Regions from separate parts of the Blastococcus colisei genome, predicted to be linked through region 1. Evidence: predicted binding sites of a transcription regulator. Region 1 holds the regulator's gene; the other holds the start of a gene.
The links. The regulator LexA, encoded in region 1, represses DNA repair genes until DNA is damaged. The targets are predictions, from matches to a motif close to TCGAACANNTGTTCGA.

Region 1 (4,409 bases):
GCCCTACGACCGCGGCGATCTGGTCGCCCGGGTCCACCGCGACGGCGAGGTGCTCAGCGAGCGGCACGAGGACGCCGGTACCCGACTGAGCGCGCGGGTGGACGGCGGACTCGCCGCGATGCTCGAGCAGTTCGCCGTCCCGGTCGCCTGACCGCATCGTCCGACCCTGTCGGGGTGGAACCGCCTCGTCCGGATCACGGGGAGGTCACGGGCCGGTACCGTGACGGCGTGACGAGCGGCGTGGTGCGGGACGTCGGCGTGCCCGAGCGGACCCGTGTCGTCTCGATCGGCCGGCCGCCGTGGTGGGTCATGCTGCTCGCGCTGGTCGTCGGGAGCGTGGTTACGGCCGACCTGCTCGCCGGCGGCGTCCTCGAGCGGATCGACCTGCGGGTGTCGGAGATCATCGGTGGCTGGGGTCTGCGGGACTCGGCCGCCTACCCCGTGATCTGGGCCGTCACCCAGCTCGGCGGACGCGCCACGATCCTTATCGTGCTGGCGATCCTGGTGGGCTACCTGGCCTGGCGGCGGCACACCTGGATCCCGCTGTTCCGCGTCCTGCTCGCCCTCGGCACCCTCACCGTCGGCGTCTACGCCCTCAAGTTCGGCACCGGCCGCACGGCGCCCGGGCATCCCGACGAGCTCTTCTTCCACGTCGACGGGGTCTCCTTCCCGTCGGGGCACGTGGCCAACGCCGTGATCATGTGGGGTGTGGCGCGGTGGCTGGCCGTGGAGTGCGGACTGCCGGCCAGGGTGCAGCGCGCGTTCTGGTGGCTGAGCGTGGCCGGCCCCGTCGCGACCGGCGTCTCGATGGTGTCGCTGGACTTCCACTGGATCACCGACGCCGTCGTCGGGGGTGCCGTGGGCATCCTGCTGTTGGGCGTGGTTCACAGACTCGATGCAATCGTTCTGTCACGCTGGGTACGTGCCCGAGGCCGGCAGACCGCGTAGCGGCGTGCGGGGGCGGCTGCTGGCGGCCGGGGGAGTCCTCGGTGCCGGCGTCGTCCTCGGCTGTGCCGTGCCCGCGTCGGCCGAGGACGTCGCCGCGGCGCCGGCCACCCAGTGCCAGATCACCGACCCCCGGCTGGCGGAGATCTCCGGGCTGGTCGCCGTCGGCGACGGGTATCTCGCCATGAACGACGGCGGCGAGCAACTGGCCGTTCACATGCTCGACGCCGCGTGCCAGGTGATCGACTCCCACACCGCCGCGGTCGACCCCTACGACCCCGAAGACATGGCGGTCGCCGCGGACGGCAGCGTGTGGCTGGCCGACACGGGCGACAACAACACCACGCGGACGACGGTGGCGCTGCTGGCTCTCCGCCCGGACGGGACGACGGGTGTCTTCCGGCTCACCTACCCCGACGGGCCCCACGATGCCGAGGCCCTCCTCCTCGCGCCGGACGGAACCCCGTACGTGGTGACCAAGGAGGTGCTCGGCGCCAGCGGGGTGTACAGCACCCCCGCGTCGGCGCTCGTGGACGGCGGCACCGTGGCGCTCGCGAAGGTGGCCGGCGTGAACATGACGCTCACCGGGACCGCCGGTGGACCCGTGGGGCGGGCCGGCCAACTGCTGGTCACCGGCGGTGCGGTGTCCGCCGATGGCCGGCGTCTGGCGCTGCGCACCTACACCGACGCCTACGTCTGGCCGTTGACCGGCAGCGACGTCGTCGGCGCCCTGTCCGCGGAACCGGCGATCATCCCGCTGCCGGACTCTCCCCAGGGCGAGGCGATCACGTTCGCGGCGGACGGCCAGAGCCTGCTCGTCGCCAGCGAGGGGCTGCCCAGCGACCTCACCCGCGTCCCGCTGGCGCCTGCGATCGTCGAGGCCACCCAGCCGGCCCCCGACGGTGTCGTTCCCAGCTTCAGCGACCTGACCCGGTCGGGACTGTCCCCCTGGACGTCGGCTCTCATCGCCGCCTCCGTGGCCACGGTGGCCGTCTGGCTCGGCGGCAAGCTGCGCCGCCGACCCTGAGGTTCGCGGCACGGCGTCGTGGCCCCGTCCCTCGGCTCGCCGTCGGACGGGGAGGGACGGGGTCCGCTGTCAGACTCGGCGCAGGACGCTCACGACCCGGCCGAGGACGGTCGCGTCGTCGCCCGGGATGGGCTCGTACGCCGGGTTGTGCGGCAGCAGCCAGACGTGGCCGTCGCGTCGCTTGTAGGTCTTGACCGTGGCCTCGCCGTCGATCATCGCGGCGACGATCTCGCCGTTCTCCGCCGTCGGCTGCTGCCGCACCACGACCCAGTCGCCGTCGCAGATGGCGGCCTCGACCATCGAGTCGCCGACCACCTTCAGCATGAAGAGCGTTCCCTCGCCGACGAGCTCGCGGGGGAGGGGGAAGACGTCCTCGACCGCCTGCTCGGCGAGCACCGGGCCACCGGCGGCGATGCGGCCGACCAACGGGACGTAGGTCGGCGCCGAGAGCTGGGTGTCGTCGCCCTGACCGACCTCGGCGGGTGCCGGGACGGTGTGCGGCGAGTCGCCGGGAAGCCGGACGTCCAGGGCGCGGGGGCGATTGGGGTCGCGCCGCAGCCAGCCCTTCTTCTGCAGCACCGAGAGCTGGTGGGCGACCGACGAGGCCGACGACAGACCGACCGCCTCGCCGATCTCGCGCACCGAGGGCGGGTAGCCGCGCCGTTCGATCGAGTCGCGGATGACCTCCAGCACGCGGCGCTGGCGCTGGGTCAGGCCGTCGCCGTCGGCACCCCGGTCGGGGAACGATCGGACCGCCGCCGTCCCGGTCGTGGCGCCGGTGTCCGCCGACGCCTTGCGGCCGCCTGAGCTCCCGCTCTTCTCCGCCACGTCGCCTCCTCGTCCGCCGCTCGCGCAGCGCCTGTGTCCGTGGGACGACGGTAGCGCTTTTCCGGGCTCGGATCAAACACATGTTCGAAGTCGCCGGCCGCGTCCGGTGGCTTTCGTCGGACCTGTGCGGTAGACATCGCACAGGCGTTCGAATCGAACAAGCGTTCGAACGCTGGACGAGCCGGGAAACAGAGGAGGACGGGTCATGGGGAGCGTCGCACAAGCCGTACTGGAGTTCGACGAGGAGATCCTGGCGCCGTGGCGGCCGCGATTGGTGGTGGCCGGTGACGCCGGCGATGCCGCCGCGACGCGCGCCCCGCTGGCCCGACCGTCGCGCCGGAACCCGTCGAGGGTCGGCGTGTGCCGCCCTCCCGTCGCGCCTGGCACCCCTGCGCGCCGGACCGCCGGGCCGCGTCCCATCGGTCGGGCTCCCGCGCCCACCGCTGGTGCACCTCGCCGGCCCTCGGCCGGTCGGCGCCCTGCTGCGACGAGTGCCTCGGCGGCCGGTCTGCGGTTGACCCGCCGCGCCCGGCGGCTCGCCGTCGTGATGGCACTGGCCGCGGGCGTAGCGGTGGGATCCTGGGTGGGTCCGCTCCTCGGGGGTGACTCCGGCGGCCTGCGCCTGGCGGGGGAGACCAGTGTCGTGGTGCAGCCGGGCGACACGCTGTGGTCCATCGCTTCTTCGCTGGACGGCTCCGGGGACGTCCGCGCCCTGGTCGACGAGATCCAGACGCTGAACCACCTGCAGGGCGCCGACCTCGTCCCTGGTCAGACCCTGCTCCTCCCGTGAGCGGAGCGCCGCGCAGTCGGAGGTTGTCGCGCTGGGTCCGAGCGCTCGACCAGCGGGAAGCGCACGGAACGGCCGCGACGACGCCCGGGCCCCTGCCCGCCGTGCTCGCCACGGCAATAGGTCCACAACGTCGAGGCGCGACTTCGTCAACCCTCAGTGCGGGCGCCTTCACGCTCAGTGGTCGGTTTACCGCTTACGGTCGTCGCGTGTCAGGCGCCATGGAGAACCGAGCAGCTGTGTTCACCGATCAACCCCAAGCCGTCGAGGTCTACCAGGCAGGGACCTGGTGGGCAGGCGAGCTGCTCGGCTGGCGGCACGACGCCAACGGTTCCTGCCAGGTGTGGGTGCGCGTCGTCCTCGGCGGTGTCGAGGAGACCGCGTGGACCGACCTGGCATCGCTGCGCCTGCCCGAACGGCACCTCGCCGTCGCCGCCGGGCCGACCGGGCCCCCCGCCGCTGCTCCGGGCGCGCAGGAGATGTCCGTCGCACGCCACCCCTCGGGCCGCCGGGCCCGATCGACGGATGCCGACGGCGCCGCCACCGCCGGGCTGGCGATGGTGCGCGACCTGTCCGTCGTCCCCGAACCCCCGTCGACCGGCGGTCGTCGGACCGCTGAGGAGACGGCACAGTTCGCGTCCGTGGGGCGCCGACGCGCCCCTGAGGTCGCGGAGCCGCCGGCGACCGGGCGTCGCCGCGCCCCGGAGACGGCGGAGTCGCCGTCGGCCGGACGGCGGCGCGCTCCGGAGACCGGCGAGTCACTGGACATCGGCCGGCGTCGCGCGCCGGAGGGTGCTCCGGCTCGGCCCGCCGCTCCCGCGC
Region 2 (4,409 bases), 850 kb from region 1:
TGTGTCTGTTCACTCCGGCGGAGGGCGCGACCCAGTGAAACGGGTTGGCTCGCCCCCTCCGTCAGCACCTGCATCGGCGACTGGTTCGCCGACACCTTCGCGGAGCCGAAGCGTCGATCCGCAGCCCCGACCGGACTTCGCCGTCCATCGGTAGCGGGGCCGCCGCACGCGGTCGAGTGCCGCACGCCGCCTCGGGAATCAGTACGGCGGGGGGTCCGCCGCCGGGTCGTAGGGCGGTGGTGGGGGTTCCGGTGGTCGCAGGCCGGGTGGTCGGGTGGTGCGGGTGATCCCGCACGGGCTGGTGACGTGCAGGGTGCCGTCGGGCTCCATGCGGAAGACCCAGCCGCGCGCGAAGGTCTTCAACCGGTGATGGGAGCGGCATGCACAACACAAGTTCGTGCACGTCGTGGGCCCGCCCTCGGCGTGCGGGACCACGTGGTCGAGGTCGGCCCAGCCGGCCCGCTGCCCGCAGTTGGGCATGCGGCACCGGCGATCCCGGGTCTTCACGAACCGACGCTGGGCGGCCGTGGGCTCGTAGCCGTCGGTCGGCGGGGGCATGCCGGCCACCGGGCAGCTGCACCCCACATCGGCCGCATCGGCGTCGGTCCCGTCGGTGTCAGAATGCCCCGCCTCCGGGTGCTCAGCTTCCGGATGCGTCTGCTCAGGCTGCACCTCGTCGGGCTGCTCGATATCGCAGTCGTCGGCGTCCGGGTTGTCGGCCTGCGGCTGCTGGGCCGCCGGCGGCGTGTCGGGGTGGTCGGGGCAGCCCTTCGCCGCCAGGCGAGCCAGCTCGGCGGCGGTGACGGTGGCCAGCAGCCGCCCGTGCTCGTCGGTGAGCGCGAACGTCAGCGACCCGCCCTCGGGGGTGGTCAGGCCGAGGGCGCCGACGCGACGGAGCAGATCACGCAGGTGAGCGGCGGTGATCGGGAACCCGTTGACCTCGCCGCCCCGGGTCCCGCCGCGTGTGGTCGCGCCCTCCAGCCCCTCGAGGGTGGCGCTGACGGCCAGATTGACCGTGACGCCGGGCAGGCCGTGGTCGGCCGGCCGCAGCAGGAGCATCGACATGATCGATGCCCGGATCTGCCCGATCGGGCGCGGATCACCGTCGGCCTTGGCCATCCTCGCCAGCTGGTCGATCACGTCGTAGCAGGCCGCCGCCTCCTCGGCCGTCATGTCCCCGGCCAGGGTCGCCATGCCGTCGCCGGTGTCGCCCACGCGCACGTCGGCGGCCTGCTTGGCCTCCTCGTGCCGCTCCTCGATCGCGGTGGCGTCCAGTTCGGCCAGCAGCTCCAACGCCCGCGACCGCAGCCGGGCCGGCGACAGATCGCCCGCCTCCGGGAGCAGCGCCGCCTCCACCGCACCGGCCAGCTCCGGCGTGGTGTGCTGCAGCGCGTCGGCGAGCACCCCGGCCCGACGTTCGTCGATCTCCCCGCGGCGCAGCAAGGCGAACGTGGCCGGCAGCTTCTGCTGCCACGTGTAGGCCCGCCGGGCCCGGAAGGCGGCGGTGCCCCGCCCGAGGGTGATCGCATGGGCCACCTCGTCGGGAAAGAACTCACTCACCCCGGGAAACTCCGGATCGGTCTTCCGCCACGTCCGGCTGCGGGCACCCGGCGTCCCCGCGGGCGGATCGTCGGCGTCGGGACGTAGTTCGGCCAGCCGCAGGATCAGATCCGCCTCCCGGGCAGCGTCCCGCGCCCGGTTGCGCTGGATCCGCCCCAGCTCGGCGGCGACGTCCTCATCATCCAGCCACGACACCGGCAGCCGCGGCCCGGACTCCGGCTGGGCCCGCAGCCAGTCGCCCACCAGGCCCTCCACCCCGGAGGTCGCCGCCATCCGCTGCACGAGTCGAACATACGTGCGACCACTGACAATTTCGGCAGGTGGGCCGGACGATCGAGGGAAAAGGTGCGCCGGGCGTCGACCGCCGGGGGGAGGACAGCCCGCGGTGTCACGGCTGCCCGAGCAGTGATGACGTGGACCCGAGCCGGTAGCTCGACCTCGGTCACCGCTGACTGCTCGGACGCGAGCACCGGGCTGCACATCGCGACGTCCCTCTGCGACGTGCCCGTGTCGCCGAGCCGACCCGGGGAAACGTCCCACGCCGTCCTAGGGGCGCAGCTGCCGGTAGAGGCGCGCGAGGTCGGGGACCTGGAAGTGGGCGTTGAGGCCGCTCGGGTTCGGCACCACCCAGGTGGCCGCCCCGCCGATGCGCTCCGACTGCAGGCCCATGACGGCCTTCGGACGGTCGAAACCGACCCGCCAGGCCGTGATGCCGAGGACGGCCAGCACGTGGGGCCGGAACTCGGCGACCAGTTCGGCCAGTGCGGCGGCGCCCTCGCGCAACTCGTCGCGGGTCAGCTCGGCGGCCGCCCGCGTCGGTCGGGCCACGACGTTGGTGATGCCGAGCCCGTGCTCGGGCAGCTGCCGGTCCTCGTCGGGCGCGAACAGCCGGGGCGTGAACCCCGCGAGGTGGATGGCCGGCCAGAAGCGGTTGCCCGGCCGGGCGAAGTGGTGCCCACGCTCGGCCGACATCACCGACGGGTTGATCCCGCAGAACAGCACGTCGAGGTCCGGCGCGATGACGTCGGGCAGCGGTTTGTCGCGCACGATCAGCCTTCCAGGACCGCCCAGCCGTGGGCGGGCAGCCGCACCCGGTCATCGGCCACCTCGGCGTTCCCCGCGAGGACCACGCGGACGCCGGCCGCGGGAACCTCGGCCGGCCGGTCCCCCACCGACAGGGCGACGACGAGCCGTCCGCCGTCGCCCACCGCCTCGTAGACCAGCTGCTCGTTGGCCAGGTGCAGGGTCCTCGTCCGCGCCGTGTGCAGCCACCGGTGCCGGCGGCGCAGGCCGATCAGCTCCCGGTGCAGCGAGTAGGTGGGCAACCCCAACGGCGAGAGCTCCCTCGGCGTGGCCGGGAACGGCGGCCGGACGGCGTCGTCCCCTCCGGCGCGGTCCTCCTTGACCCCGCGGAAGGCGTGCTCGTCACCGGCGTAGATCGCCGGGGTGCCGCCGGTGGTGAGCAGGACGACCAGCGCGTGCGCGAGGTGGCGCTCGTCGGTGAGCCGGCTGGCGATGCGGGTGACGTCGTGGTTGCCCAGGAAGGTGTATGGCACGAACGAGTCGAGGAAGCCGCCGTGCCGGGTGAGCGCCGCGTCGAGCTCGAAGAAGTTGCCGTCGTTGAGCGAGCTCCAGACCGCTTTCCACAACTCGTACTGCGTGACCGCGTCGACGTGCGCCCCGGCCACGAAGCCGGCGTAGTCGCCGTGGATGACCTCGCCCATGAGATAGGCGTCCGGGTGCCGGGCGCGCACGCGATCGGCCACCCCGGCCCAGAACGACGTCGGGACGGCGTAGGCCGCGTCCAGCCGCCAGCCGTCGACCCCCCGGTCGAGCCAGGAGGTCATGACCTCGACGACGTGGTCGGCCACCGCCGGCTCGTCGTGGTGCAGCGCGACGAGGGCGGAGTGCCCCTCGAAGTCGTCGTACTCCGGTTCGGTGCCCGGCCGCCACGCGTCCGCGCCGTCCGGCCAGCGCAGCCGGAACCACGAGGCTGTCGGCGTGGCCGGCCCGTGCTCCAGCACCGCCCGGAACGCCGGGTGGCCGCGGCCCACGTGGTTGAACACCCCGTCGAGCAGCACCCGGAGCCCGCGCTCCCGGCAGGCGGCGATCAGCGCGTCGAGGTCGGCGTCGTCCCCGAGCCGAGGGTCGACGCGCAGGTGGTCGGTGGTGTCGTAGCCGTGGGTCCCGGAGGCGAACACCGGCCCCAGGGCGAGACCGGAGGCACCCAGCTCGACCGCGTGGTCCAGCCATCCGGCGACATGGCCGAGCCGGTGGACGACGGCCTGGTCCGGGCCGGCCTCACGCTCGGCGCCGACGAACCCCAGCGGGTACACGTGCCACCAGATGACGTCCTGCACCCAGCCCGGCTCGCGGGCGCCCGTCGTCGACATGCCGCCGATGCTGCCGCACCGCTCGCCGCCGTCCCCGGGCACCGTTCCCAGCTGCCGCCGGGCAACGCTCGTCGGGGAGGTCGCAGCGGGGCCCTCACACCCAGGGCGGACGGTCGAGCCGCCCACGGCGCACGGCGTCGAGCCGCGCCAGGGTGCGGACACCGTCCACGACGTCGAGCCCCCACCCCCGGAGGACGTCCCGCACGGAGCCGGACGTCGGCGGGCCCGACGGGGTGCTCGCCAGCGCCCGCAGGACGACGACGCACAGGAGCAGGAAGACCACGGTTCCCACGCCACCCACCCCGTTCCGCCCGGCGGCCGGCTCCACCCCGCCTCGATGCCTCCACTCTGCGAGGTGTCGCGCCGGCCGAACAGTGGCAGGGACGCCGTCGTCCGCACTGTTCCTGCCATACCGCAGACTGCCCCCGTGCCGTCCCTGCGCTGCCCCTGCGGCAG

Region 2: FHU33_RS10715 (HNH endonuclease signature motif containing protein) is a predicted target of LexA. The motif match lies at 1,846-1,861, and genes of this name have one in related genera.

Annotation. Positions count from the first base shown of each region.
Region 1 covers NZ_VFQE01000001.1:1,388,486-1,392,894, forward strand. Annotated here, with positions in the region: gene hflX (GTPase HflX) at 1-151, shown strand, start outside; gene FHU33_RS06640 (phosphatase PAP2 family protein) at 229-948, shown strand; gene FHU33_RS06645 (hypothetical protein) at 923-1,972, shown strand; gene lexA (transcriptional repressor LexA) at 2,042-2,800, opposite strand; gene FHU33_RS24850 (LysM peptidoglycan-binding domain-containing protein) at 3,315-3,590, shown strand; gene FHU33_RS06660 (hypothetical protein) at 3,797-4,409, shown strand, end outside.
Region 2 covers NZ_VFQE01000001.1:2,239,300-2,243,708, reverse strand. Annotated here, with positions in the region: gene FHU33_RS10715 (HNH endonuclease signature motif containing protein) at 199-1,833, opposite strand; gene mug (G/U mismatch-specific DNA glycosylase) at 2,107-2,607, opposite strand; gene FHU33_RS10705 (alpha-amylase family glycosyl hydrolase) at 2,610-3,953, opposite strand; gene FHU33_RS10700 (hypothetical protein) at 4,048-4,245, opposite strand; gene FHU33_RS10695 (YchJ family protein) at 4,381-4,409, shown strand, end outside.